DNA from 2 places in the Streptomyces cyslabdanicus genome. Region 1 is predicted to be linked to the other one. Evidence: riboswitches for the same ligand, from Rfam matches in the RefSeq annotation. Region 1 holds a riboswitch; the other holds the start of a gene.
The links. Region 1 has a riboswitch for ZMP and ZTP ahead of ACTYVM_RS33300 (glycine hydroxymethyltransferase). Riboswitches for the same ligand answer to the same signal wherever they lie in the genome.
Positions count from the first base shown of each region.

Region 2: linked by a shared signal. The riboswitch ahead of ACTYVM_RS30935 (bifunctional 5,10-methylenetetrahydrofolate dehydrogenase/5,10-methenyltetrahydrofolate cyclohydrolase) and the one ahead of ACTYVM_RS33300 (glycine hydroxymethyltransferase) in region 1 are both predicted to bind ZMP and ZTP.

Region 1 is NZ_JBQRUW010000066.1:31,067-45,393, reverse strand. It holds gene ACTYVM_RS33315 (hypothetical protein) at 1-439, shown strand, start outside; gene ACTYVM_RS33310 (hypothetical protein) at 417-1,163, shown strand; gene ACTYVM_RS33305 (hypothetical protein) at 1,196-1,534, shown strand; gene ACTYVM_RS33300 (glycine hydroxymethyltransferase) at 1,585-3,039, opposite strand; ZMP/ZTP riboswitch at 3,070-3,158, opposite strand; gene rocD (ornithine--oxo-acid transaminase) at 3,272-4,477, shown strand; gene ACTYVM_RS33290 (hypothetical protein) at 4,531-5,394, shown strand; gene pdxR (MocR-like pyridoxine biosynthesis transcription factor PdxR) at 5,414-6,832, opposite strand; gene ACTYVM_RS33280 (carboxymuconolactone decarboxylase family protein) at 6,880-7,410, shown strand; gene ACTYVM_RS33275 (serine/threonine kinase C-terminal domain-containing protein) at 7,432-8,367, opposite strand; gene ACTYVM_RS33270 (magnesium transporter CorA family protein) at 8,415-8,765, opposite strand; gene ACTYVM_RS33265 (AbeC-like domain-containing protein) at 8,752-10,536, opposite strand; gene ACTYVM_RS33260 (malate dehydrogenase) at 10,729-11,718, opposite strand; gene ACTYVM_RS33255 (helix-turn-helix domain-containing protein) at 12,131-13,510, opposite strand; gene ACTYVM_RS33250 (DUF3017 domain-containing protein) at 14,018-14,327, opposite strand, start outside.
Region 2 is NZ_JBQRUW010000058.1:22,246-36,572, forward strand. It holds gene ACTYVM_RS30925 (GTP-binding protein) at 1-347, shown strand, start outside; gene ACTYVM_RS30930 (glycosyltransferase) at 421-1,650, opposite strand; gene ACTYVM_RS30935 (bifunctional 5,10-methylenetetrahydrofolate dehydrogenase/5,10-methenyltetrahydrofolate cyclohydrolase) at 1,790-2,638, opposite strand; ZMP/ZTP riboswitch at 2,661-2,746, opposite strand; gene ACTYVM_RS30940 (S-(hydroxymethyl)mycothiol dehydrogenase) at 3,177-4,262, shown strand; gene ACTYVM_RS30945 (MBL fold metallo-hydrolase) at 4,262-4,891, shown strand; gene ACTYVM_RS30950 (SDR family oxidoreductase) at 5,072-5,986, shown strand; gene ACTYVM_RS30955 (SDR family NAD(P)-dependent oxidoreductase) at 6,130-6,936, shown strand; gene ACTYVM_RS30960 (L,D-transpeptidase family protein) at 7,074-7,769, shown strand; gene ACTYVM_RS30965 (hypothetical protein) at 7,876-8,061, shown strand; gene ACTYVM_RS30970 (S1 family peptidase) at 8,121-9,500, opposite strand; gene ACTYVM_RS30975 (PPOX class F420-dependent oxidoreductase) at 9,733-10,113, shown strand; gene ACTYVM_RS30980 (glycosyltransferase 87 family protein) at 10,236-11,498, shown strand; gene ACTYVM_RS30985 (Zn-ribbon domain-containing OB-fold protein) at 11,548-11,961, opposite strand; gene ACTYVM_RS30990 (TetR family transcriptional regulator) at 12,106-12,870, opposite strand; gene ACTYVM_RS30995 (ATP-grasp domain-containing protein) at 13,051-13,884, shown strand; gene ACTYVM_RS31000 (nucleoside/nucleotide kinase family protein) at 13,938-14,327, opposite strand, start outside.

The sequences.
Region 1 (14,327 bases):
GCAGCGGCTGGACATCGGCTTCGCCAAGAGCCTGCGGGAACCACCGGAGTGGATTCCGCTGGGCACGGCCTCGACCGACGGCGTCTTCGACTCCGCCCTGTGGTTCCCGAGGCCGCATCTGCTCAGCTTCTGGCTGCTGGACGCCGACGGCCACCGCTTCACCCGGGACGAGCGGACCGCCGGCCCGACGCTGCTGTGGATGCACGGGACCGGCGACGACACCGTGACGCTCCGGCTGGAGGGAGTGACGTCCAAGGCGCACGCGATGCGGATCGCCCGGTCGGACGTGCTGGAGGCCGGGACTTCCGGGCGGCCTTCGCTCCCAGAGGGTGGGAACCCCGGCGGGCCGGGCGGTGTACCAGAAGTGATGCGCGGCCCGGGGCGGGCCGCGTCGGATTCGACCGGTGGGGGTTCGGATGGGCACATGGAGGGTTCGTGAACTGACCGCGCTCCTGGGCGCGTTGACGATGATGCTCGCCGTGATGGTGTGGGGCGCGTCCTCCGCGACGGCCGGCGGCCCGACCAGTGTGCTGGTGACCTCGCCGCAGAGCGGACAGGCCCACGCGCTCTACTACTCCGAGAAGGAGTACGGGCAGTTGGAGAAGCTACTGGGCCCGGCCGGCTCGGGCGGCCGCGACCTGCCGCCCGAGGCCGATCTGGTCCACGCACGGCAGCTCAACGTGACCTGGCTGGTGCACGACATATCACCGTGGCGGTTCGACCGGGTCTTCCCGATGACCCGTGGGAACGCCGTCTGGATCCACACGGCGGCGAACGTGCCCGAGTCCATGAACGGCTACTGGCACCGTGCCGAGCGGCCCGCCCGGCTGCGCGCCCTGCTCGCGAAGCTGGGCGTGATGGGCAAGGCCTCCCCCTCGGACCAGGGGTACACCGGCATCTTCCCGGCGCCCTGGCAAGGCGAGACGGCCGCACCGGACACCGCGGCACCGGAGACCGGACCCGACGCCGAGGGGACGCAGACGGTGCGGGTGAGCGTGCCGTCCGCTGAGGACGGCGGCACCGACTGGTGGTGGGCGATACCGGGAGCGGCAGCCGGGGCGGTGCTCGCGCTGGTACTGCGGCGCTTCGTACCGAGGCTTCCGCTCGACCGCCTGCGGCGGGAGCGGGACCCGGGCCCCCGGCAGGAACTGCGGGACGTGTAGGACGCGTGCGCGGGACGAGAGGGGATGGCCGGGTGGAACCGCGCGGCAGGCGTACGGCGTCGCGGCTCACCGCCCTGCTGCTGACAGCGGTGGCGGCAGCGCTTCTGTCAGGGGTGCCGGTGGTCGCCGCAGCCGCCGGGGCGGACGGACAGCCGCGCACCCCCGATGTGGCGCTTCTCATCGCGGGCGGTTCGGGGCGGACGACGGTCCTGCACTCCGGGGAGCCCGGCTTCGCCCAGCTCCAGAAGCTGCTGAGGCCGGCGTACACGGGGACGGAGCCGGTACCGGACGCTTGGGCGGAGGGCACGGCGGCCCGGCGTGGCGCCGGACCGCCGAGGGAGGAACCACGGCAGGAGCTGATCGACTTGTGAGTCCAGTGACCCTGTCCGTCCTGTGACCGTGAGTCCCGGGCGGGGACGGGTCAGCCGAGGTCGATCTCCGGGTAGAGGGGGAAGCCCGCCACCAGGTCCGTGGCCCGGTGCGAGATCTCGTCCGCGATCTTCGGGTCGAGAACGTGCTGGGCCTTGGAGGGGGTGCCCTTGCCGGTGGTGCCGGGCTCGGTGGCCGTCAGGACACGGTCGATCAGGCCGGCGACCTCGTCCATCTCGGCGGTGCCCAGACCACGGGTGGTCAGCGCGGGGGTGCCGATGCGGATGCCGGAGGTGTACCAGGCGCCGTTGGGGTCGGCCGGGATCGCGTTGCGGTTGGTGACGATGCCGGAGGCGAGCAGGGCGGACTCGGCCTGACGGCCGGTGAGGCCGTAGGAGGAGGCGACGTCGATCAGGTTGAGGTGGTTGTCGGTGCCGCCGGTGACGAGGGTGGCGCCGCGGCGCGTCAGGCCCTCGGCGAGGGCTCGGGAGTTGTCGACGATGCGCTGGGCGTAGTCCTGGAAGGAGGGCTGCCGGGCCTCGGCGAGGGCGACGGCCTTGGCGGCCATGACGTGCGGGAGAGGGCCGCCGAGGACCATCGGGCAGCCCCGGTCGACCTGGTCCTTGAGGGAGTCGTCGCACAGGACCATGCCGCCGCGCGGGCCGCGCAGGGACTTGTGGGTGGTGGTGGTGACGATCTGGGCGTGCGGGACCGGGTCGAAGTCGCCGGTGAGGACCTTGCCGGCGACCAGGCCCGCGAAGTGGGCCATGTCGACCATGAGCGTGGCGCCGACCTCGTCGGCGATCTCGCGCATGATCCGGAAGTTCACCAGGCGCGGGTAGGCGGAGTAGCCGGCGACGATGATCAGCGGCTTGAACTCACGGGCGGAGGCGCGCAGGGCGTCGTAGTCGAGGAGGCCGGTGGCCGGGTCGGTGCCGTAGGAGCGCTGGTCGAACATCTTTCCGGAGATGTTCGGGCGGAAGCCGTGGGTGAGGTGCCCGCCGGCGTCCAGGGACATGCCGAGCATGCGCTGGTTGCCGAAGGCCTGGCGCAGTTCGGCCCAGTCCGCCTCGGAGAGGTCGTTGACCTGGCGGACCCCGGCCTTCTCCAGGGCGGGGGCCTCCACGCGCTGGGCGAGCACGGCCCAGAAGGCGACGAGGTTGGCGTCGATGCCGGAGTGCGGCTGGACGTAGGCGTGGCGGGCGCCGAAGAGTTCCTTGGCGTGCTCGGCGGCCAGCGACTCGACGGTGTCGACGTTGCGGCAGCCGGCGTAGAAGCGGCGGCCGATGGTGCCCTCGGCGTACTTGTCGCTGAACCAGTTGCCCATGGCCAGCAGGGTGGCCGGGGAGGCGTAGTTCTCCGAGGCGATCAGCTTGAGCATCTCGCGCTGGTCGGCGACCTCCTGGCCGATGGCGTCGGCCACGCGCGGCTCGACGGCGCGGATCACGTCGAGGGCGGCACGGAAGGCGGTGGACTCGTTGGACAGGGGCGCGGTGTTCTCAGGCATCGGGACCTCCGGACGTGGCATCGGCGTTCACGTTACGGCCCAGGCGCACGGCACACTTTCGGCTCGGGCCGCTCCCCGATGGTCGGTCCCATCCCAGCGCGCCAGTCACGGCCCGCCGTCAGCCTACCGGGCGCACCCCACGGCGCAGTTCCCCCGTCCGCCATGCGAGCGAGGATAGGAAGGAGGACAACCTCCCCTCCCCGGGAGGCGCCCCTCGTCCTCGGGAGCCGCCGTGACCGCCACGGAAGACCTCATCGCCGCCGCCGACGCCCACAGCGCACACACCTACCACCCGCTGCCCGTGGTGATCGCCACGGCGGAGGGCGCGTGGATGACGGACGTGGAGGGCCGCCGGTACCTCGATCTGCTGGCCGGTTACTCGGCGCTGAACTTCGGGCACCGCAACCGGCGGCTGATCGAGGCGGCCGAGGCGCAGATGGAGCGGGTGACACTGACCTCGCGGGCCTTCCACCACGACCGGTTCGCGGAGTTCTGCGAACGGCTGGCCCAGCTGTGCGGCATGGAGTCCGTACTGCCGATGAACACGGGCGCGGAGGCGGTGGAGACGGCCGTGAAGACGGCCCGGAAGTGGGGGTACCGGGTCAAGGGCGTGCCCGCGGAGATGGCGAAGATCGTGGTCGCGGGCAACAACTTCCACGGCCGCACGACGACGATCATCAGCTTCTCCACCGACCCGGTGACCAGGGCGGACTTCGGGCCGTACACGCCGGGCTTCGAGATCGTGCCGTACGGGGACCTGACGGCGATGCGGTCGGCGATGACGGAGAACACGGTCGCCGTGCTGCTGGAGCCGATCCAGGGCGAGGCGGGGGTGCTGGTGCCGCCGGCCGGTTATCTGCCGGCCGTGCGGGAGCTGACCCGGCAGCGGAACGTGCTGTTCGTCGCCGACGAGATCCAGTCGGGGCTCGGGCGCACCGGCCGTACCTTCGCGTGCGAGCACGAGGGGGTGGTACCGGATGTGTACGTGCTCGGGAAGGCGCTGGGCGGCGGGATCCTGCCGGTGTCGGCGGTGGTGTCCTCGCGCGAGGTGCTGGGCGTGTTCCGGCCGGGCGAGCACGGGTCGACGTTCGGCGGGAACCCGCTGGCGTGCGCGGTGGCGCTGGAGGTGATCGCGATGCTGCGCTCGGGCGAGTTCCAGGCGCGGGCCGCGGAGCTGGGCGAGCATCTGCACCGCGAGCTGGGGCAGCTGACCGGGACGGGCCGGGTGCGGGCGGTGCGCGGCCGCGGGCTGTGGGCGGGCGTGGACGTGGACCGGTCGCTGGGGACCGGGCGGGAGATCGCCCGGAAGCTGATGGACCGGGGCGTCCTGGTGAAGGACAGCCACACCTCGACGATCCGGATCGCCCCGCCGCTGGTGATCGGCAGGGAGGACCTGGACTGGGGGCTGGCCCGGCTGCGGGCGGTGCTCGGCGTGTAGCGGGTGACCGTCCTCTGCCCGGAGTCCCCTAAAGTCGCCTCGTGGTCTTCGGAATGGTGTGCGCGCTCGGCGCGGCGGTGTGTTTCGGCGCGGCGACGGTGCTTCAGGCCGTCGCCGCACGCGCCGCGGCCGACAGCGGCGGGGGCGGGGAGGCGGCACTTCTGCTGCGGGCGGTGCGGCAGTGGCGGTATCTGGCGGGCCTGGGCCTGGACGGCCTCGGGTTCCTGTTCCAGATCGCGGCCCTGCGCTCGCTGCCGATCTACGTGGTCGGCGCGGCCCTCGCCGCCAGTCTCGCGGTGACGGCGGTGACCGCGTCCCGGCTGCTGCGGGTGCGGCTGAGCACGGTGGAGTGGTCGGCGGTGGGCGTCGTCTGCGCCGGTCTGGCCCTGTTGGGGCTGGCCTCGGGCGCGGAGGGCCATGAGCAGGGCTCGACGGCGCTGAGGTGGGCGATGCTCGGGGCGGCGCTGGCGGTGCTGCTGCTCGGAGCGGTCGCCGGCCGCCTGCCCGAGCGTGTCCGTGCCCTGCTCCTCGGCCTGGGCGCGGGCTTCGGCTTCGGCGTGGTCGAGGTGGCGGTACGGCTGATCGACTCGCTCGCCCCGTCGGCGCTGTTCCCCAACCCGGCAACCTACGCCCTGCTGCTCGGCGGCGGAGCCGCCTTCCTGCTGCTGACCTCGGCCCTCCAGCGCGGTTCGGTGACCACGGCCACCGCGGGCATGGTCATCGGCGAGACGATCGGCCCCGCGGCGGTCGGGGTGGTGTGGCTGGGCGACCGCACCCGCGAGGGTCTGGCCTGGCTCGCGGTGCTCGGCTTCGCGGTGGCGGTGGCGGGCGCCCTGGCGCTGGCGCGGTTCGGGGAGGCACCGGAGGCGGAAGGGCTGGAAGGGCCGGCCCAGGAGGCGTCGGCCGCACAGGGGTGACCTCCGGCCCGGCGGGCCGTCAGGGCAGTACCCGGCACAGGGCGTCCAGGGCCGCGGCCCACGCGTGGTCCGCTGGGGTGCCGTAGCCGACGACGAGGGCGTCCAGCGGCGCCACTTCCGCCTGCTCGTGGCGGAAGCGGGACAGGCCCTGGAGGGCGAGGCCCTGCCAGGCGGCCGCCTGGACCACCGCGGATTCCGTTCCGGGCGGCAGTCGCAGCACGGCGTGCAGGCCCGCGGCGATGCCGGTGGCGCGGACGTCGGGCGCGCGGACGGCGAGGGCTTCGACCAGGGCGTCGCGGCGGCGGCGGTAGCGCAGCCGGGCGGAGCGCACATGACGGTCGTAGGCGCCGGAGGTGATGAACTCCGCGAGCGTCAGCTGGTCCAGCACCCCGCAGGTGTCGGAGTTCCCCTTGGCGGCCGTGGCCTCGGCCATCAGGGACGGGGGCAGGGCCATCCAGGCCAGGCGCAGGCCGGGGGCCAGGGACTTGCTCGCCGTGCCCAGGTAGACCACGCGGTCCGGGTCCAGTCCCTGGAGCGCGCCGACGGGCTGGCGGTCGTAGCGGAACTCACCGTCGTAGTCGTCCTCCAGGATCAGGCCGCCGGTGCGCCGGGCCCACTCGGTCACGGCCGCGCGCCGGTCGGGGTGCAGGGGCATGCCCATCGGGAACTGGTGGGCGGGGGTGAGCAGGACCGCCCCGGAGCCGGTCGGTTCGCCGGTGACCGTGCCGAGTTCGTCGAAGGGCAGGGGGCTGGTGCGCAGGCCCGTCCGGGCCAGGAGGTCCCAGTGCACGTCGAGGCCGTACGACTCGACGGCGACCGTGGTGACGCCGCGGGCCCGCAGCACCGTGCCGAGGATCCGCAGTCCGTGCGCGAAGCCCGCGCACACCAGGATGTGGTCGGGGTCGGTGCGGACGCCGCGGACCCGGGCGAGATGGCCGGCCAGGGCGGTGCGTAGTTCGGGCCGGCCGCGCGGGTCGCCGTAGCCGAGGGCGTGGTGGGGCGCGGTGGCCAGGGCGCGGCGGGCGGCCTTGAGCCACTGCGTGCGGGGGAAGGAGGCGAGGTCCGGGGTACCGGGGACGAGGTCGTGAACGGGGCGGGGGCGCTCCCGGGGGTGCGGGGCCGCGCCGGTCCGCCGGACGTCCGCGCCCGGCGGCGGCCCGAACGGCGAGGCGGGTGCCCCCGTGGCCACGCGCGTGCCCGAGCCCTGGCGGGCGGTCAGCCAGCCCTCGGCGACCAGGTCGGCGTAGGCGTCGGCGACCGTGTTGCGGGCGACGCCCAGGTCGGCGGCGAAGGTGCGGGAGGAGGGCAGCCGGGTTCCGGGGGCCAGGCGGCCGGTGCGGACCGCCTCGCGCAGCGCGTCGGTGAGGCCTCGGCGCAGGCCGGGACCGGCCGGTTCCAGATGCAGGTCCAGGCCCAGAGTGGCCCATGATTCCGCCATGGAAATGGACCATACTCCTGGGCTGCTTCGCTCATAGGGTCAGGTGTATGGCTACGACGACGAACACCGGCGGACACACGGACACCCCCGAAGGCGCCCCCGCGTACGCGCCCGAGCACGAGCCCCGTATGCAGTGGGCCAAGCACGCCCCCGAGGTCTACAAGGCGATGGTCCGGCTGGACGCGGCCGCGGGCCAGGGCCTCGACCCGCGGCTGCGCGAGCTGGTCAAGATCCGCGCCTCGCAGCTCAACCACTGCGCGTTCTGCCTGGACATGCACACCAAGGACGCGCTCGCGGCCGGCGAGAGCGTGGAGCGGATCGTGCAGCTCGGCGCCTGGGAGGAGTCGCGCCACTTCTACACGGAGAAGGAGCTCGCGGCGATCGAGCTGACCGAGGCCGTCACCGTCCTCACCGACGGCTTCGTGCCGGACGAGGTGTACGAGAGGGCCGCCGCGCACTTCGACGAGGCCGAGCTGACCTGTCTGATCGCCGCGATCACGGTGATCAACGCCTGGAACCGGTTCGGTGTGACGACCCGCGCGGTCCCGGGCCACTACACGCCGGGGCAGTACAAGTGACGTCCCGCACGGGGGCGAACCTCAGCGCGTCGCGAAGGTGCTCAGGACCGTGTCGGCGTCCCGCTGCGCCGCGGGCCAGTCCGTGGCCGGGCAGGCCGCCAGTACGGCGTACTTCTTGCCGTCGTCGGCGGTGAACGCGTACTCCACCGCCTGCCGGCGCTCCCCCAGCTTGTCGCTGTCGTACGCGTACACCAGCCGGGCCGCGTCGTCGCCGACCGCGCTGGAGGCACCGGCCGGAGCACCGACCTGGTCCACGCTGATCTCCTCGTAGGCGGGCTGCCCGGCAAGGTTCTCGGACGACGCCAGAACGGCCTCGTACGGCGTCATCCCGGCTTCCGTGATGACGAAGATCTGCAGCAGCCGGTGGTCGTCGTCCGTGGCGTAGAAGATGCCGTTCGAGCGTTCGCTGCGCTGCCATCCGTCGGGTACGGCGATCGTGAACCCGGCGGGGTCGTCGACGACGTGGTACCCGTCGGGCGGGACGGTGGGCGCGGAGGTGGCGGTCGCCGTGTCGTCGGGTGAGGACTCGTCCGGGGCGGCGCTTCCGGTCGCCGGGGACCGGTCGGCACCCGGCACGCCGGCGGTGGGTGGCGGGCTCGTCTCCGTACGGGCGGCGTCGGATCCGTCCCCGCCGGTCAGCCTCAGGACGCCGAACGCGACGGCGATCCCGACCACGGCGGCCCCCGCCGCCACCTTCCACCACAGCGCGCGCTCCGGGTTCCGGCGCTGGGGGACGGACGGCCCGAGGACCGTCGGCGGCTGCCATCCGGCGTCGGGCCCGGGCGCCGCGGGCGGGCCGGCGAACTCCGCGGGTGGCGGTGGCACCGCCGAAGGCGCCGGCGGCGCATGGTCCGGCCGGGCCGGCGGCGGGGGCGTGGCTGCCCGGGCCGGACGCGCGGTGGCGTCCTCCCAGCGCTGGGTCTCCTCGTTCCAGAACCGTCCGCCCCCGTGGCTCACGCCGCTCCCCTCACCTTCCCAGCAGTCCGGTCACACCAGCGGTCCGGTCACATTCCCAGCAGTCCGGCAACGGCCCCGGCCGACGTGAACACGGACAACACCGCCTGCGCGTCGTTCAGCAGTTCGCGCAGCCGCTGCCGTCTGCCCTCGCCGGTGGTACCGGTCCGGTTGATCTCGTCCTCGGTGTCCGCCAGTTCTCCGTCCAGTGCCCGGGTCCGGTCGTCGGCCCGGATCCGGGCGAGGTCGGCGCGCAGTTCACGCACGGCCGCGAGCAGTTCCTCGGCAGCCGGATCGCGTCCGGCCGCGTGGTGGTGGCTCTCCGCGTGCGCGTGACTGCCGATGGCGAAGGTGCTCTGCGAGACGTCGGCGATGGTGACGGCCGGCTCATCCGTGGACATCGCTGCCGGATCCCTTCTGCGGCGCGGGGCCGCCGGTGGTGGCCGAGGCGGAGGCGTGCTCGCCGACGGCGAAGGTGCTGCCCTCCACCCGGCCGATGTGCACGCCGCCGTTGCTGATGTTGTTGACCTGCTGCACGAACTCGCCGGTCTGGTAGCCGGACTCGGCGAGCGCCGCCCGCACTCCGTGCGCGACGCGGTCCTGGATGCTCTTCAGATAACGGGAGACGTCCATGTCCTGGAACTGCGAACCGGCCGGCGCCGAGCCCAGTTCCCGCACCGACAGGGCGGGGCCGTCGGGCAGCGCGTGCGCGTAGCCGCCGGTGAGCAGCCGCCACGCGTAGGCCACCCCCTTGCCGAGAGTGGCCAGCGAGGAGGCCGCCGAGCGCGGCACCTGGGGGACGGCGGCGGCCGCCTTGCCGAGCCGGCTGTTGTGGTGGAAGCGGTGCGCCGTGCGGTCGGCCTCCTTGAAGTCCTCCCGCACCGGAAGCAGTACGTGCGGGGCGATCTCCAGGACCAGCATGCGGCCCTGGGTGTGGACCCGGACGAAGACCGTGACGACCAGCTCCTCGTCCCAGCCCCCGACCCGGATGCGCAGGAAGTGCCGCCGCTTCTCGCCGCCCTCCTCCACCGCGCGCGTGAGGTGCTCCTCGACGGCCTGCGGGTGATACGGCGCCTCCGCGCGCTCCAGCAGGCCCTCGGCCGGCAGGAACACGCACTCGTCGATCTCCAGGGCGCGCAGCCGGTCGCGCGCCGAGGTCCCCGCGTGCTCGGCGGGCAGCCGCAGCTGTTCGAGCCGCGGCCGGATCTTCTCCAGGACGGCGCGGTTGCTGAGCGGCTGCTGCTTCCGCAGGGCGTCCGGCTTGAGCTCGACCGCGAGGGCCCAGGTCTCGTACGCCTCACCGGCCCCGCAGAACGGACGAGCCTCGTGGTACATGATCAGCTGCCCGTGCTGTTCCACCCGGATCCGATCGCTCAGCCGGCGAAACCGCTGCCCCTGGTCCCGCTCGGCGGGGTCGCCGCCCGCGTCCGGGAAGCGGTGCCGGGACAGCTCCTCCACCAGGGCCTTGGCGAACCAGCCCCGCCGTGCGGCCTCGCACAGCGCGATGAGCACGAGCAGCACGAGCGTGGCCCAGCCCTGCCAGGGCTCGACGCCGATGCTCGCCGCGGTCAGCAGGTCCGACAGCAGGCCGGAGGAGCCGGCGTCGTACAGACCGCCGGAGGAGTTGTACGGCGACAGGCCGTCGTCGGCGCCGCCGAAGGCCGCGCCGGCCATGCCCAACAGCCCGAAGACGAACAGGAACCGGCCCGCCCAGCGCAGAAAGAACGCGAGCACCCGCCGGTACAGAGGCGGCTGCTTCTCCCGACCCCGGGCCCAGGCCGCGATCGCGAGGTACACACCGGCCCAGGCGAATTCGGCGAGCAGACCGCCGGTCAGGATCGCTCCGGCCACCCACACGCCGAGGGTCGCCCCGGCCCACTGCAGTTCCAGACGACGGGCGCGCAACGCGTGCGCGAGGACGCGTGCCGTGTCCAGCCCCAGTGAAGGCGCCACGAACCGCTGCTCGTTGAGGTGGAGTTCCTCGATGACCCGGTCCCGGTAGCCGGCATCCAGGTAGGTGCCCGCGCAGAGCAGCCGGGTGGCCTCACTGGCGTGCGGAGGCACCGACGGGAGCGAAGGCGGCACGCCGGCATGGCTCGGCGACTGTGGCTGCGGCTGCGGCTGCGGCTGCGGCTGCGGCTGCGGCTGCGGTGGTACGTGGGCGGTGCTCACGCGACTCCCCCGATGCGTGATGCGTCATCTGACGGCCAGTGAGGTGACGGTGGATCAGCATAGGGGGTGGCGGCGCACCGTGAAAGCGGTATGTGCTCGCGACGGCGGCGGCGAGAACGGCCACGGGCCCCGCGGCCGGAAGAACCGGCAGCGGGGCCCGTGCGGGGCGTGACGGAGCGGGCCGTACCGCTCTCAGATCAGGCCGAGGGAGCGGACCGCCTCGCGCTCCTCCGAGAGCTCCTGGACGGAGGCGTCGATGCGGGCGCGGGAGAAGTCGTTGATCTCCAGGCCCTGGACGATCTCGTACGCGCCGTCCTTGCAGGTGACCGGGAAGGAGGAGATCAGGCCCTCGGGGACGCCGTAGGAGCCGTCCGACGGGATGCCCATGGAGACCCAGTCGCCCTCGGCGGTGCCGTTGACCCAGGTGTGCACGTGGTCGATGGCGGCGTTGGCGGCGGAGGCGGCCGACGAGGCGCCGCGGGCCTCGATGATGGCCGCGCCGCGCTTGGCGACGGTCGGGATGAAGTCCTCGGCCAGCCACTTCTCGTCGTTCACGACCTCGGCGGCGTTCTTGCCGGCGACCGTGGCGTGGAAGATGTCCGGGTACTGGGTCGCGGAGTGGTTGCCCCAGATGGTCAGGCGCTTGATGTCGGCGACCGTCGAGCCCGTCTTCTTGGCGAGCTGGGTCAGCGCCCGGTTGTGGTCGAGGCGGGTCATCGCGGTGAAGCGCTCGGCGGGCACGTCCGGCGCGGCGGCCTGGGCGATCAGCGCGTTGGTGTTCGCGGGGTTGCCGACGACCAGGACCTTCACGTCGTCCGCGGCGTGGTCGTTGATGGCCTTGCCCTGCGGCTTGAAGATGCCGCCGTTGGCCTCGAGGAGGTCACCGCGCTCCATGCCCTTGGTGCGCGGGCGGGCGCCGACGAGGAGGGCGACGTTGGTGCCGTCGAAGGCGACGTTCGGGTCGTCGCTGATGTCGATGCCCTGAAGGAGCGGGAACGCGCAGTCGTCGAGCTCCATGGCCGTGCCCTCGGCGGCCTTCAGCGCCGGCGTGATCTCCAGGAGGCGCAGTTTGACCGGCACGTCCGCGCCGAGCAGCTGGCCGGAGGCGATGCGGAAGAGCAGGGCGTAACCGATCTGGCCGGCCGCGCCGGTGACGGTGACGTTCACGGGAGTGCGGGTCATGGCGTTCTCCGTATGACAGCTGGCGGTGGGGCGTCCCTGCCCCGGGGTGCGGGATCCTGCCGCCGGCGCCGGCCGGCGGCGCCGCGACGACCGATCACCAACGGATGATCGATCTCTTGGCGTCAAGAGAGATCCAGCCGTCAGGCTATCGCCTCTCCGGGATCCCTATGGGCCGGGGCCCTGTGGCCCGGCCCACAGGACGGCCCGGTGACGTGGGAGAGGCGGCCGCCCGTCCGGGAGAGGAGGGACGAAGGCGGCCGCCATATGGGGGTTGCCGGAAACCGGACTCCCGTGGGGGGTACTGTCCGCGTGCCCGGTTCCGCGGCTCCCACACCTGTCCCGCGCCACTTGTCGTCCGGACGGCCCCGTACCGGTGGCCGCGCCCCCGTCTCCCCGAGGCGCGGCCCCCTGCTCACGGACCGGTGCACCCCGTCTGTCCGGAGGCCAGCGTCGTGCACGCCTTCGCCTGCGCCGCGTCCCGCACCGCGATCATCGGCGTGTACGCGATCGTCTCGCCGGGCGCCGTGAGGGTGCCGCGCTCCGTGCGCGTGCCGACCGTGACCCGGACCTCGTCGCCCGCTACGGCCTGGGTGATACGGGCCCAGGCGGCACCGCACGTCTTGCTGTAGCGGACCTCGACCAGGGTCGTGCCGACGGTGACGCTCTCGGCCGTGCTCACCAGGTTGCCGCTGCACCCCATGGTCTCGGCGTCCTTGCCGGTGCAGCCGTCCGCGACGCACTCGACGCCGGGCGGCAGACTGACGTCGGCGGAGGGCGACGGCGGCTTGGCCTCGGTCGCGGCCTTCTTGCCGTCCCCGTCGCCGGTGAGGAAGAAGACGGCGCCGATCACGGCCAGCGCGCTGGCCGCACCCGCGAGGAACATCATCACCTGCCGCTTGCGCCCCCCGCCCCCGGAGGAGGCGGGCGCGGGGGACCGCGGAGGCTCACCGTGCGCGCCCGCGGAGCCCGGGGTGTACGGGGTGTGCGGACGGCCGGGGTCGCCCTGGGCGTACGGCCCGGGAGAAGCCACGGGGTGCGGGCTCGGGAACCCGGGAGCCGACTCGGAGCCGCCGTCCGTGGGCGCCTTGGCGCCGGGGGCGCGTCCGCCCGCCCGCGACGGTCCCCGGTATCCGGCCAGCCCCCAGGAGTTGGCGCCCGTCGACGTCCCGGAATCGGTGGCTCCGGTGGCGGAGTCGGCGTCGGCGTCGGAATCGGAGTCCGGCCCGGCACCGGGCGCGACGGCCGGGAGGGGAGTCGTCGCCGAGGCGCCCGCCGAGGCCCGCGGCGCCTTCCGCGCCGTGCCCTCACGGGCGTCGGCGTCGGACGCCGTCGGCTGCACGGGCACCGCGGGGGACGCGCCCGCCGGGCCCACGCTCTTCGGGGCCGCCGTGGCGGTGCCGTTCCTGCGGGCCGTCCTGGCTCCGCCCGCCTCGGCGCCGGACGCCACCGCGCCGAACTCCCCGAGCGCGGCGCGCGCCTGGGACACCCGGATGGCCTCCATGGTCCGGTCGTGGCGCATCTCCGCACGGCTCCAGGCCCGTTCGGCCAGCTCCCACATGGTGGTGAGGTGGACCGGATTGGTGCCGGTGACCTCCGCGAGTGCCACGACCGCGCCCTTGGGCGCCAGGAGCCGTCCGTTGAGGTAGCGCTCCCAGGACGTCTTGCTGTAGCCCGTGCGATCGGCGAGCGCGGCGATGCTCAGGCCGCCGCGGTCCACGAGCCGCCGCAACTGGCTCGCGAACTCCTTGATCTGCGGATCGAGTTCATCGGGCAGGGCCTTCCAACGAGGCATCGCTTCCCCTTCCCCCCGGTACGTGCTGGTTGTTCCCCGCGCATGACGTCCTGTGTCGAGACCCGGTTCTCGGTTCTCGCTACCCACAGGAGTGCGCCCCGCCAGGATCTCAGGTCCCGTTTCGGGGGCGCACGGGAGCACTCGGGCCGAAGCGCGCGCCGGTGCCCGCTCCCCACGCTAGCCCGGCCGGGGGTGGGAGGCCTCACCCGTGTGGCGGGCTCTGTCGACGCATCGGCACATCCCGGATCCCGGCGTGACCTCGTACGCCGCAGGGGTCCCCCGGCTCACCCTGCTCCCCCGGCTCACCCGGAGGCCGCGGCACCGTCGCCGGGGCGGTCGGGTCCGGGATCCTGTGGCAGAGCGCGGACACCGTAGCGGAACGGTCACTTCCGTGCCACAGCGCGCGGACAGGCGTTGAACAGCCCCTTCACGGTGCAGGAGGGTTGGTCCCGGCGGCGGTCCGTCCTGACTCGGGGGAGAGGACGGGCCGCCGCCGCGGGCGGGCGCCTAACCGCCTCGGACCGTGAAGTGCAGCGCGTCGTCCAGGAACGGGATCTCCAGCCACGGCTTCGGCTGGACCATCAGCGCCAGCAGGACGATGACGCAGCCCAGCAGGCCGAAGGTGACGATGTCCGTGAAGCGGGAGCGGACCGCGAGCATGCCCACCCGGGGCAGGAACCAGCGCAGCCCGGCCCCGCCGAGCAGCGCGAGGCCGATCAGCAGCAGACCGACCCGGAAGGCGTCGAAGGCGGTCACCAGCAGCCCGAGGCCCACCGTGCCCAGCACGGCCAGCAGCGGCCACTGCCGGGCGGGCGCC
Region 2 (14,327 bases), on a different contig from region 1:
GCGCGGGCACGCTGGTCCACGAGCCGGTGCACCGCTTCCGCGTCGAGGCCCCGGCGGACATGCTCGGCGCCCTGCTGCCGGTGCTGTCCGCACTGCGGGCCGTGCCGCGGACGACGGTCACCCGCGGTTCCGTGTGCCTCCTGGAGGGCGGCGTCCCGGCCGCCCGGGTCCACGCGCTGGAGCAGCGGCTGCCGGGGCTGACCCGCGGCGAGGGCGACCTGGAGAGCGCCTTCGACCACTACGCCCCGGTCACGGGCGACACGGTCCCCGAACGCCCCCGCACCGACCACAACCCACTGGACCGCAAGGAGTACCTGCTCAACCTGACCTGCCGGGTGGGCCGCTGACCCGGCCGCCGCGGACCGGCGGAGCCGCCGCCGGCCCGCGGGTGTCCGGTCGGCGGCGGCCCGGAGGCGGTGCTCAGCGGGCGAGTTGTTCGACCGCGCCCAGTACCGGCGCCAGGCCGTTCTCCGCGCGGATGCGGGCGCCGAGGGCTCGCGCCCGTTCGCGGTGCCCGTAGTCCCGGGTGGCCCGGATCAGGGCCGCGGCGAGGCGGTCCGCGGTGAGGCCGCGCAGCGGGACCGCGCAGGGTGCCACGCCGAGACCGACGAGCCGATCGGCCCAGAAGCCCTCGTCGAACTGCACGGGCACGGGCACCGCGGGGACGCCGGCCCGCAGCCCGGCCGCGGTCGTGCCCGCCCCGGCGTGGTGCACCACGCCCGCCAGCCGCGGGAAGAGCGCCGCGTGCGGTACCTCGCCGATGGTCAGCATGTCCTCGCCGGACGCCTCAAGACCGGCCCAGCCCCGCTGGACCACACCACGCAGCCCGGCCCGGCGCAGCGCGCGCACGAGGGTGTCGCTGAACCGCCCGGGGTCGGGCACGGTGGCACTGCCCAGCCCCACGTAGACCGGTGGGGGCCCCGAGTCGAGGAAGTCCCACAGACCGTCGGGGAGCTGTGTGTAACGGTCGTACGGCCACCAGTACCCGCACACCTGGAGCGCACCGCGCCAGTCACGGGGCCTGGGCACCACGAGCGGGCTGAAGCCGTGGTACACCGGCCGGTACTGTCCCCGGCGGCCGAGCCACCCGGTGCCGGCGGGGGCGGACGGCAGCCCCAGCCGGGCCCGCACGGCGGGTACGGCCGCCGAGAAGATCCGTTCCACGGCCAGGTTCACGCCGTGCCCGGCGAGGCGGTTCGCGGCCGCCCCCCAGTGTCCGCCGCCCAGCAGCGGAGGGGCGAACTCCCTTGTGGGGGAGAGGGGTTGGAGGTGGGCGCCCAGGCTGGGCAGGTTCAGCCCCTCGGCGATGGCGTGCCCGACCGGCCCGAGCGAGCCGGCGAGCACCAGTACGTCGCTCTTCTCGGCCGCCGTGATCAGGTCGTCCGTCATCCGGCCGATGGCCGCCCGCACCAGCCCCACGGCGCGGAGCACCTTGCCCGCGCCGGTCGCGCTGCGGTGCAGCCCCCGGCCGCGCGAGGACTCCAATTCGGCCCGCGGGTCCACCGGCAGTGGGTGGAAGCCGAGGCCCGAGCCCGCGACCAGCGGTTCGAAGCATGCGTGCGTGACCAGGGTGACCTCGTGACCCGCGAGAGCCAGGCCGTGTCCCAGTCCGGTGAAGGGGGCCACGTCGCCCCGGGATCCCGCCGTCATGATCGCTACGCGCACGACGGTCAGTATGGCCGCGCGGCCGCCCGCCGCCCGTGAACGACCCGACGGGTGTCGGCGCCATCACCCCCTGCTCGGGCCCCGCCGCGGGCCGGGGACGAGGGCACCACCCGGGACGCGCCGGTCACACGCCCTGCTGCCGGGCGGCGGCCGTCACGGTCTGCTCCAGCAGCGTGGCGATCGTCATCGGGCCCACACCACCGGGCACCGGGGTGATCAGCGAGGCCCGCTGCACGGCGGAGTCGAAGTCGACGTCGCCGACGTTGCCCGGGTTGTAGCCCGCGTCGATCACCACGGCACCCGGCTTGACGTCCTCGCCGCGGATGAGCCGGGGCCGGCCCACGGCGGCGACCACGATGTCCGCCTCGCGCACGGCGGCCGCCAGGTCGGAGGTCCGCGAGTGGCAGTACGTCACCGTCGCGTCCCGCGCGAGCAGCAGCATCCCCACCGGCTTGCCGAGGATCGCGCTGCGGCCCACCACCACGGCACGGCGCCCGCCGAGCTCGACGTCGTACGCGTCGAGCAGCCGCAGGATGCCGCCGGGGGTGCAGGACACGAACCCCGGCAGACCGAAGCTCATCGCCGCGAACGAGGCGCAGGTGACTCCGTCGACGTCCTTCTCGGGCGCGATCGCCTCGAACGCGGCCCGCTCGTCGATGTGCTCGCCGACGGGATGCTGGAGCAGGATGCCGTGCACGGCGGGATCCCCGGACAGCGAGCGCAGCGTGCCGACCAGCTCCTCGGTGGTGGTCGCGGCCGGAAGTACCACACGGCGGGAGTCGATGCCGGCCTTGCGGCAGCGGTTCTGCTTCATCCGCACATAGGTGACGGAGGCGGGGTCCTCACCGACCAGCACGGTCGCCAGACAGGGCGCCGTACCGGTGCGCTCGGTGAGTGCGGCGGCCTTCTGCGCGGTCTGCTCGACGACACGGCGGGCGAGCGCGGTGCCGTCCATCAAACGGGCCTGGGACATGGTCCACTCCTGGGCGTTCGAGGGAAATCGCCCAGGCGCGCGGCTCACGACTCTGCGTGGGCCGCTCCCCGGTGGTGCTCCACCTCAGCGCCAGTCACGGCCCCGCCTCACCCTAACCGACCCGGCCCGCCGCGGTCGCGTGCCGTGCGCGCCGCACGACGAACTGCTGCATCCGGTGCGGCGTGTCGCGGTGGTGCGAACGCGGTCCGGGCGTTGCGCCCGACGGGTGAGCGCGGCCCGCGGACCGTGTCCGGGCCGGCCCGGACGGAGTTGCCGAGGGCATGACCCGCACTCGACGCCCGGCCGCCGCCCTCGGACGCGCCGTCTCGGTCACGGGCCGGACCGCGCTGCCCGCGAGCGCTTCGTCCGCCGGCGGGTTCCAGCTCCTTTGGCCCACCGCCGGGGAGGCCGGGCGCTCACGCCCCGCCGCCCCGCCCGTCCACCCATCCGCGCAGATCAGGGGCCCCTCGGTGCCCTTACCGATCAGTCGGACGTAGGGTCGGGGGACGTACATCGCTCGACGGAAGGGACCACCACCATGGCGCAGGAAGTGCGCGGCGTGATCGCACCCGGAAAGAACGAACCGGTGCGGGTCGAGACGATCGTCGTGCCGGACCCCGGGCCGGGAGAGGCCGTCGTGCGGATCCAGGCCTGCGGCGTCTGCCACACCGACCTGCACTACAAGCAGGGCGGAATCAACGACGAGTTCCCGTTCCTGCTCGGCCACGAGGCCGCGGGCGTCGTGGAGTCGGTCGGCGAGGACGTCACCGACGTCGCGCCCGGCGACTTCGTGATCCTCAACTGGCGGGCCGTGTGCGGCAAGTGCCGCGCCTGCCTGCGCGGGCGGCCCTGGTACTGCTTCGACACCCACAACGCCCGTCAGCGGATGACCCTGACCGACGGCACCGAACTCTCCCCGGCGCTCGGGATCGGCGCCTTCGCCGAGAAGACCCTGGTGGCGGCCGGTCAGTGCACCAAGGTCGACCCGTCGGTCTCCCCGGCGGTGGCCGGGCTGCTGGGCTGCGGCGTGATGGCCGGCATCGGCGCGGCCATCAACACCGGCAACGTCGGCCGCGGCGACTCCGTCGCCGTCATCGGCTGCGGCGGCGTCGGCGACGCGGCGATCGCCGGGGCCTACCTGGCGGGCGCGGCGAAGGTCATCGCCGTCGACATCGACGACCGCAAGCTGGAGACCGCCCGCACCATGGGCGCCACGCACACGGTCAACTCCAAGGAGAACGACGCCGTCGAGGCCATCCGTGAGCTGACCGGCGGCTTCGGTGCCGACGTCGTCATCGACGCGGTCGGCCGCCCCGAGACGTACCAGCAGGCCTTCTACGCCCGCGACCTGGCCGGCACGGTCGTCCTGGTCGGCGTGCCGACCCCGGAGATGAAGCTGGACCTGCCGCTGCTGGACGTCTTCGGACGCGGCGGGGCGCTGAAGTCGAGCTGGTACGGCGACTGCCTGCCCTCCCGGGACTTCCCGATGCTCATCGACCTGCATCTGCAAGGGCGCCTGCCGCTGGACAAGTTCGTCACCGATACCATCCAACTGGACGAGGTGGAGAAGGCGTTCGAGCGGATGCACCACGGCGACGTGCTGCGCTCGGTGGTGGTGCTCTGATGGCCGCCCGTATCGAACGCCTCGTCACCTCCGGGCAGTTCACGCTCGACGGCGGAACCTGGGACGTCGACAACAACGTGTGGATCGTCGGCGACGACCATGAGGCCGTCGTCATCGACGCCGCCCATGACGCCGAGGCCATCGCCGCGGCGGTCGGCGACCGCCGGCTGACCGCCATCGTGTGCACCCACGCCCACAACGACCACATCGACGCGGCCCCGGCGCTCGCCGACCTCACCGGCGCGACGATCTGGCTGCACGCCGACGACCTGCCGCTGTGGAAGATGACCCACCCGAACCGGGATCCCGACGAGCACCTGGTCGACGGCCAGGTCATCGAGGCGGCCGGCGCCGACCTGAAGGTCCTGCACACGCCCGGCCACGCCCCGGGAGCGGTCTGCCTGTACGACCCCGGACTCGGCGTGGTCTTCACCGGCGACACGCTCTTCCAGGGCGGCCCCGGCGCCACCGGCCGTTCCTACTCCCACTTCCCGACGATCATCGACTCGATCCGCGACCGCCTGCTGACGCTGCCGCCCGAGACGAAGGTCCTCACCGGGCACGGCGCCCCGACCACCATCGGCGCCGAGGCCCCGCACCTTCAGGAGTGGATCGCCCGCGGGCACTGACGGAGCACGACCGGACCGGGAGCCGACGACCCGGAGGGCGGGCCGCACGAGACCGAGAGGCACTCGTGCGGCCCGTTCCGTCTCTCCGCCTCCCGCGCCCGAAAATGGCGACAGAAGGTGTCCGGTTTCCCCGGCATTCTTGATGGCGGCAACGACACAGGACGCATCGGGAGGTCGGACATGCCGGGCCCACTGGAAGGCAAGGTCGCGCTGGTCGCGGGGGCGACGCGGGGAGCGGGCCGGGGAATCGCGGTGGAACTCGGCGCCGCCGGTGCCACCGTCTACGTCACCGGGCGCACCACCCGCGCCCGCCGCTCGGAGTACGACCGCCCCGAGACCATCGAGGACACCGCGGACCTGGTCACCGAGGCGGGCGGCCACGGCATCGCCGTACCGGCCGACCACCTGGAGCCGGACCAGGTCCGCGCCCTCGTGGACCGCATCGCGCGCGAGCAGGACCGTCTCGACGTCCTCGTCAACGACATCTGGGGCGCCGAGCACCTCTTCGCGTGGGACACCCCGGTGTGGGAGCACGACCTCGACGACGGACTGCGGCTGCTCCGGCTCGCGGTGCAGACGCACGCGATCACCAGCCACCACGCCCTGCCGCTGCTGCTGCGCCACCCCGGCGGCCTGGTGGTGGAGATGACCGACGGCACCGCCGAGTACAACCGGGACACCTACCGCGTCAACTTCTTCTACGACCTCGCCAAGGCGTCCGTCCTGCGGATGGCCTTCGCGCTCGGCCACGAACTCGGCCCGCGCGGCGCCACCGCGGTGGCCCTCACTCCCGGCTGGATGCGCTCGGAGCTGATGCTCGACCACTTCGGGGTCCGCGAGGACAACTGGCGCGAAGCCCTGGACCGCGTCCCGCACTTCGCCATTTCCGAGACCCCGCGCTTCGTGGGCCGCGCCGTCGCCGCCCTGGCCGCGGACCCGAAGGCGGCCCGCTGGAACGGCCGCTCCCTCTCCAGCGGCGGCCTCGCCCGGGTCTACGGCTTCACCGACCTGGACGGCAGCCGTCCCGACGCCTGGCGCTACCTCGTCGAGGTCCAGGACGCGGGCCGGCCGGCCGACCCGACCGGGTACCGCTGACCGCAACCGCCGGGCCGCCGCTCCTCCTGGTCCGCAGGCCACCGTGCCGAGGGGCGCGGGGGAGCCGTGAGGGTGCCGCGGGAGGGCGAGGTCGTACCGCGCGCTGCTGCCCAAGAGGCCCTTCGTGGCAGTAGGTTCGGCGCATGACGGACGGCGGGCGCTTCCACGGACACGGGGTTCTCATCACCGGCGCGGGCCGGGGCATCGGCGCGGCCACCGCGCTCAGGCTGGCCGAGGAGGGGGCCGGGGTCCTGGTCACCGACGTGGACGGGGACGTGGCGGAGCAGACGGCGACGGCGCTGCGCGAGCGCGGACTCACCGCGCGGGCGCACGCGTTGGACGTCGCGGACCGGGACGCGGTCCCGGCGGCCGTGGAGCTGGCCGTCCGGACCTTCGGGTCCCTCGACGTCCTGGTCAACTGCGCGGCGCACTGCACGCCCGACACCCCGCTGTTCGAGGACGACCCGGAAGCGGTGTGGGCCCGCGACCTCGACGTCACCCTGACCGGCGCCTACCGCTGCTGCCGCGCCGCCCTGCCCCACCTGGCGGCGGGCGGCAGAGGAGCGATCGTCAGCATCGGATCGGTCAACGGCCTCCAGGACTTCGGCAACCACGGCTACAGCGCGGCCAAGGCCGGGCTGGCCTCGCTCACCCGCCCCCTCGCCGGACACGCCGCCGCCCGCGGGGTCCGCGTCAACCTGGTGGTGCCGGGCACGGTCCGCACCTCGGCCTGGGAGGGACGGGAGGCCGAACTCGACCGGGTACGCAGCCTGTACCCGCTGGGCCGGATCGGTGAACCGGAGGACATCGCCGCCGCGGTGGCCTTCCTCGCCTCCCGCGACGCGGCCTGGATCACCGGCACCACGCTGACCGTGGACGGCGGACTCACCGCGGTCAACACCGCCTTCCGCGCGGCCGTTCAGGCGGAGCGGGAAGAGGCCGACACCTGAGTGGAACCGCCCGCGGCCCCGACGGCCGGGCGAGTGTCACCGTTTCGTATCGGCATGCGACGGTTCACAACCGATGCGCCCCCTCCGTGGTCTAGGTGTCGGAAAGCACCGGAACGCACCGAGGGGGAGAGCTCGACATGAGGGACATCGGCAGGCGGGGAGCGGTCGTACTGGGCGTCACGGGACTGGTGGCGCCGCTCACACTCGCGCTCGGTACCGCACCGGCGCAGGCGGCGAGTTGCACGACGCAGACGGGGCCGAACCAGAAGCAGGTGGAGAAGTTCCTGGGGCGGCCGGTGGACGGACGGCAGTCGGCCGCCGACTGCAAGGCCATACGCGCCTTCCAGAACAAGCACGGCATCACCCCGAACATCGGCTACGCGGGTCCCGTCACCTGGGGCGTGATGGACCTCATGAACAAGCAGAAGGCCGTGGGCAAGAAGCCCAACAAGAGCGGCAAGTGCCCGGTCAACAAGGGCCGTATCGCCTGCGTCGACCTCACCCTCCAGCTCAGCTGGATCCAGGACGGCGGCCGACTCGTCTACGGGCCGGTACCGGTGCGCACCGGACGCAAGGGGTACGCGACCCGCACCGGCCTGAAGAAGATCTACTGGCGGCACATCGACCACTACTCCACGCTCTACAACGTGCCGATGCCCTACAGCCAGTTCTTCGACGGCGGCGAGGCGTTCCACTCCGTCAGCCTGAGCATGTGGAACCCGCCGGGCTCGCACGGCTGCGTGAACATGACGAAGAAGGACGCCAAGAAGTACTGGTCGCTGTTGAAGAAGGGCAACGCCGTGTACGTCTACGGCCGCAAGCCCGGGACCTGAGCGGCGCCGTCCTTCAGGGCGGGCAGCGCGTCAAGTGATGAGCGACACGGTCCGATATGCCGGTATCGGTCATACTTATTCACGGCGCCTTCACGTCGGGCGGCATATGCTGCACGGCATGTCCACCAGTGTTGAACCCGTCTCCGAGCGATCGGCCGCGGAGGTCAACGAGGAGATCCGGGCGCTGTGGCGCAGGTCGGGAGGGATCCTGACCACCGAGCAGCGCGAGGAGTACCAGCGCCTGGTGATGGAGTGGGCCGCGGCCGCCCCGCACTCCGCCAAGGCGGCCTGACGCGGCCCTGACCTCCGCCCTTCGACCTCCGCCGACAGGCAGGCCGTCACCGCCCTCCGTCAGTTCCACGTCGCCGAGTAGTACCTCTGGTAGGCCCTGCGGTCCCGTTCCGTACGGATCCAGCGGGTGGCGACCAGGGCGATCAGGCTGCCGCCCATGACCAGGAGGCCGGGGCCGACGGCGCGCGGGTCGGAGAGCCGGGACAGCGGCGTGGTGCCGTCGGCGGCGCCGGTCACCGGCGCCGAGGAGCCGGGGGAGGCCCCGCCGGGCGCGAGGGCGCCGTGGGTCGCGGGGGCGGACGGCTTCGCGCTCTGCCCCGTGCCCTGCCGCGCGTCGGACACGATCAGCCGCACATCCAGTGCGGAGAGCGCCTCGGTGACCGGCTGGAAGAACGTCGTACCGCCCGTCGTGCAGTCGCCGCTGCCGCCCGAGGTCACCCCCAGCGCGATGCCTTCGGAGAACAGCGGACCGCCGCTGTCGCCCGGCTCGGCGCACACCGTGGTCCGGATGAGGCCCGTGACGGTGCCCTCGGGATAGTTCACCGTCGCGTCCAGGCCGGTCACCTCGCCGTCGCGCAGCCCGCTCGTGCTGCCGCTGCGGAACACCCGCTGTCCCACGGCCGGCTCGCCCGCCCCCGTGATCCGTACGCCGTTGCCGCCCCCGATCGCCACCACGTCGGCGCCCCGGCCCGCGCTGCCGGAGTCGTACCGCACCAGTGAGAAGTCGCCGCCGGGGAAGGAACCGGCGACCGTCCTGCCGAGCCGCCGGTCGCCCTGGCCGTCGGCGAACCAGACGGAACCGGCGGGCCCGCAGTGGCCGGCGGTGAGGATGAAGTCGCCGCGCCCGTCGGTCACGTTGAACCCCGCCGAGCAGCGCCCGCCGACCGACCGGATGGGCTGCGCCCCGTTGAGACGGGTGGTGAAGGCGCCCTCGGCGCGCTCCATGCGCACGAAACCGCCGACCCTGCCGGCGACCTCGGCCATCCGGTCCCAGTCGGCGGCGGACACCGTGCTGTCGGCCTCGACCGTGACCCGGTTGGCGCGGTAGTCCACCGTCCAGGCCGTGCCAGCCACGCGGGGCGCCGCGCGCAGCGCCGCGGTGGCCGCCCTCAGCTCGTTCATGCTGTGCCGCACGACCGTCGCCCCGGCGCCCGCCCGCCGCACTTCCGCCGCCGCCCGCTCGTCGGTCACGGCGACCACGGGGCGCCCGTCGGAGCCGATCCAGCTGCCCGCCGTGCGCGAGGTACCGAGCCGGGCCACCAGGTCGGCGCCGGACGCGCCGGACATGCCGGACGGCCGCGCGGAGCCGCGTGCGGCGGCGGCGTCGGGAGGCTCGCTCGCCATCGCCGCCTGCGTGACCATCGCTCCTCCCAGGAGGAGTCCCACGACGGCCGTCAGCCGTGTCACCCGCCGGACGACCCGTCGTCGTGCGTGCCTCATGCATGGCTCCCGAACCCGAACACGCGGTCTCAAACACCGCGGGGCCCTACGGTCGTTGAGCGCCCTTCCCCCATACGTGGCACGGCACGGCCCTGTTCAGCGCCCGGACGGTCTTCTCGACTGCCCGGCGGTCCTGGTCCGCTTCGGCGTGGGACCGGGAGCGGCGGCGTGACCAGCGTCGTGCGGCGCCGCGACGTGTGAACGTAGGCGCCTGCCGCTTAGACTGCGGTGCGTGGACGACACTCTGGCGGAGCGGCTCGGGGCGGGGAAGTACCTGCTCGTCACCAGCTACCGCGGGAACGGCACCCCGGTCGCCACCCCGGTCTGGGTGGTGCGCGACGGCGACGCGCTCGGGGTGTGGACGGCCGCCGACTCCTGGAAGGTCAAGCGGATCCGCAACCGCGCCGAAGTCCTCGTCGGCCCCTGCGACCTGCGCGGGCACCCGACCGGGGAACAGGTGGCTGCGCGGGCGGAGATCTGCGACCCGGCCACCACCGCCCGCTACCGGGGCCTGATCGCCCGCAAGTACGGTCTGATCGGGCGCCTCACCCTGCTGGGCAGCAGGCTGCGCCGCGGCCTCGGAGGAACCGTCGGAATCCGCGTGACCCTCTGACCGCGTGGCAGCCGCCTGACGCGGTACCCGCTCGGCTAGGGTCTTTCGCCTGGATCAGCCCGGTCTGATCCAGGCGAGAGGCCCTGGGGTCCGGGGCGTTGCGAGACGACGGGGCTGGTGCGGTGGAAGGGATCGGGGCCAGGATCCGGGGGATCGGACAGTGGCTCACCGGCCATGCCGGCTGGTGCCTGGCCGTCTCCCTGGCGGTGCACGTCGTCGCCGTCGTCACCCATCCGACGCAACCGCTGGACCTGCGCGTCTACCGCGAGGCAGCACCGCATGTCCTCTCCGGAGGCCTGTACGACTACGCGCTGCACACCACCCCGCCCATCCCGCGGCTGCCGTTCACCTACCCGCCCTTCGCCGCCCTGGTGTTCCTGCCGCTGTCGCGACTTCCCTGGCCGGCGCTGGTCGCGCTCTGGCAGACGCTGTCCGTGGCCGCCCTGGTCGTCGTCGCCCTCTGCGCGGTGCGGCTGCTGGGCCCGCGTCCCGGCGGCCGGGCGGACCGCCGGCGCGCCCTGCTCTGGGCCGCCGCCGGGTTGTGGCTGGAACCCGTGCGCCACACCCTCGACCAGGGCCAGGTCAACCTGCTGCTGGGCGCTGTGGTCCTGTGGGGCCTGGCCGTGCCGCGCGCGGCGCCGGGCAGGGGAGCGGGGGTGGGCCTGGCGGCGGCGGTGAAGCTGACCCCGGCCGTCGGCGGACTGTACCTGCTGGCGACCCGCCAGTGGCGGGCAGCCGCGTGGGCGGTCGCGACCGCGGCCCTGGCGACGGCGCTCGCCTGGGGCGTCGCCCCGCGCGAGTCCGCCCGCTACTGGTCCGCGCTCGTCACGGACACCCGCAGGATCGGCCCGGTCTGGTCGGTGCGCAACCAGTCGCTGCGCGGGGCCGTCGCCAGACTGCTCGGCCAGGACGCCACCGCCACCGTGGTCCTCTGGTCCGTGCTCGCGGTGCTGACCGTGGCACTGGCCTGTGCCCTGCGCTCCGCGGTACGGCGGCACGACCCGCTCGGCGTCCTGGTCGCCGTGGAGCTGTACGGGCTGCTGGTGAGCCCCGTCTCGTGGAGCCACCACTGGATCTGGTGCCTGCCCGCCATGATCTGGCTGGCCCACGGCCCCCTCCACCACCGCCTGCTGGGCCGCGTCGCGCTCGCGCTGTGGGCCGTGGCCGCCGTCGTCCGAGTGGTGCCCTTCCTGATCGGTGCCGAGGACCGCCTGGCGCGCCCCGCCCCCTACCCGCCGCTGCTCGCCTGGCCCGGCTGCGTCTACGCCCTGTGCGCCGTGCTGACGCTCGCCGCCGTGGCACTCGGCCGCGGGGTGTGCGACCGGCCGGTCCGCGCGCGCGCCGGCGCGCCGGAGCGGGATCGCTCGGAGACCGTGGCCGGTTGACGGCCGGTCGGCTCCAGGCGCCGTACGGTCGGCTCCAAGTGTCGTACCGTCAGTTCCAAGCGCCGTACGCCTCGTCGAACAGGTGGAAGACCGGCTCGCCGCGCACCGGGTCCTTCGCCATGGACAGCCGGACCCGGTCGCCGCCGTGGACGCCGATGGGCGGCCCCGCGACCCGGCCCCGTACGACGAAGCCCTCGCGCATCTCGACCAGCGACACATTGCGCGCGGCGGGGGAGTTGCGGTTCACCACCGTGGAGTGGCGGACCGTGCCCGTCCCCGTGCTGCGCTCGGTGCGCAGGTCGCTGCCCCGGCAGACCGGGCACAGCAGCCGGTGGTACACGGCCGTCCCGCACCAGGTGCAGCGCTGGAAGTACAGGGCCTGCGTGTCACGGGCCACGGGCTCGAGAAGACCGGTCGCGGAGCCGGCCACCGGAGGAACGGTGTTTCCTGAGAGGTAGTGCACGCTGGTCAACTCCCTGGGCTCGGCCGGAATCCCGGGTGCGCGCGCACCCGGGCACGCACGTGCGCGTCGTCGTGCCGCCGTGCACGACCACAGCGTATGGCACTGGGTGTCACCCGTAAAGGCACTGCGTACCCTCAATTGCCCTCAGCTCGGGGGCGGTAGGCCTTCCGCGAACGCCGTCTCGACCTCCCGCACCACCTGCCACAGAGGCGCGCCGCGCCGCGCGACCACGACGACCACGTCGTCCGGGGCCGCCCCGGGCCGCGGCTGGGCGCGGGCGTCGGCGGGCGGGGCGCAGAAGGCGGCCTGCACATGGTTCAGCGCGTGGTCCACCGCCGCGGCCGGGTCGCCCCGTCCGTCCGAACGCAGCCACGAGCGCAGGGCGTTGTTGTGCGCCGCCACCACCGCCGCCGCGATCACGTCCGCCCGCAGCGTGCCGTCGCGCCGACCCGCGAACCGGGCCCGCAGATACCCGGCGAGGGCGCGCTCGTAGCGCCACACCACCGACAGCTCGTGGGCCCGCAGCCCCGGTACCCGCTTGGCGATCCGGTAGCGCTGAACGGAGAATGCCGGGTCCTCGGCGTACATCCGCAGGACGAGCCGGGCCGCGTCACAGACCCGCCGCACGGGCTCGTCCTCCTCGTCGCCGGCGGCGAGGAAGGCCGTCATGTCGGCGAGGTACCGCTCGTGGTCGGGGAAGACCACGTCCTCCTTGGAGGGGAAGTAGCGGAAGAACGAACGCCGTCCGACCCCGGCGAGCGTCACGATGTCGTCGACGGTGGTCTGTTCGTAGCCGCGCTCCAGGAACAGCCGGAACGCCGCCGCCACGAGGGCCTCCCGCATGGGCGGCCGCCCGGCCGCCGTCCGCGCCTTCTCGCCGCGGCGGGGCGCGGCACTGCTGGAGCTCATGGCCGGGAACGTAGCACCCGGACGGGCCCTGATGGCACTCGGTGCAGCCGGTGGGGGAACCGAGTGCAACGGGAGCCACCGGACGGCCCGCGCAGTAACCTTTCCCCACCTTCTCGACCGTTCCCCGCCTTTCCCCGCTCCCCGTCCGTCCCATCGGACACCACGTCCCAGGAGACGCCCATGGCGCCCGTACGCTCCCGTCTGCTCTACGTCACCGACCTGGCGTACCCGGCCCGCGGGCGCCGCTACGGCGACGAGGACATCCGGCTCACCTCCCGCCTGCGCGAGGACTTCGACCTGGCCCTGTGCCATCCGCGGGACGCCGCCGCGCTGATGGACGCCTTCGACGCCGTCGTCGTCCGCAACAGCGGGCCCGTCCTGGAGTACCGGGAGGCCTACGACGACTTCCGGGCCCGGGCCCTGGCCCGGGGGACACGGGTCTACAACCCGCTCACCGGCCGGGCGGACATGGCCGGCAAGCAGTACCTCCTCGACCTGAGCGCCGCGGGACGCCCGGTCATCCCCACCGTCGACCGCCCCGAGGACCTGTGCCGTCTGCCCGCGAGCGACCGCTACGTGGTCAAGCCCAAGCTGGGCGCCGACTCCATAGGCCTGCGCACCGTCCCCGCCGGGGAACTGCCCGGCCTGGCCGACGGCAGCGTCCTCGTCCAGCCGCACATCGACTTCGCCTACGAGGTCTCGTTCTACTTCGTCGACCACGACATCCAGTACGCCCTGTACGCCCCGGACCCGGAACGGCGCTGGGAGCTGCGCCCCTACGAACCCTCCCGCGAGGACCTGGAGTTCGCCCGGAGCTTCGTCGAGTGGAACACCCTCGCCCACGGCGTCCAGCGGGTCGACGCCTGCCGTGCCCCGAGCGGCGAACTGCTGCTGGTCGAACTGGAGGACCTCAACCCGTACCTGTCCCTGGACGCCGTCGACGACACGCGCCGGGACGCCTTCGTCGCCGCGCTGAAGTCCTCCCTGCGCCGCTTTCTCGCCGTCACCGGGTGAGCCGGCCGCCGGCTCCGCCCTGCGGACCTCCCACCGCGCCCCGCCCGGCGCGGTCAGGCCGCGTGCGGCGCGGGCGGCAGGGCCGACCTCGGCACGATCAGATCCGCGCGACCCCGGGTCGCCGCGACCAGGTCCGCGTTGCGCTGGTCGGTGCCCAGGACCCAGGCCACCGCCTCCCGGTGCGACTTGCCGAACTCCTCGTGGCGGGCGACCAGGCGGCGTACCCGCTCCGGCTCGTCGAGTTCGCAGAACCACACCTCGTCGAGGCGGGACCGCACCCGCGCCCAGGGGCCGGTGTCCAGCAGCAGGTAGTTGCCCTCCGTCACCACCAGCCGGGCCGACGGCGGAACCGGGATGGCGCCCGCGAGGGGCTGCTCCAGGACGCGGTCGAACCCGGGCGCGTACACCGTCTCGTCCGTCTCCTCGCGCAGCCGGCGCAGCAG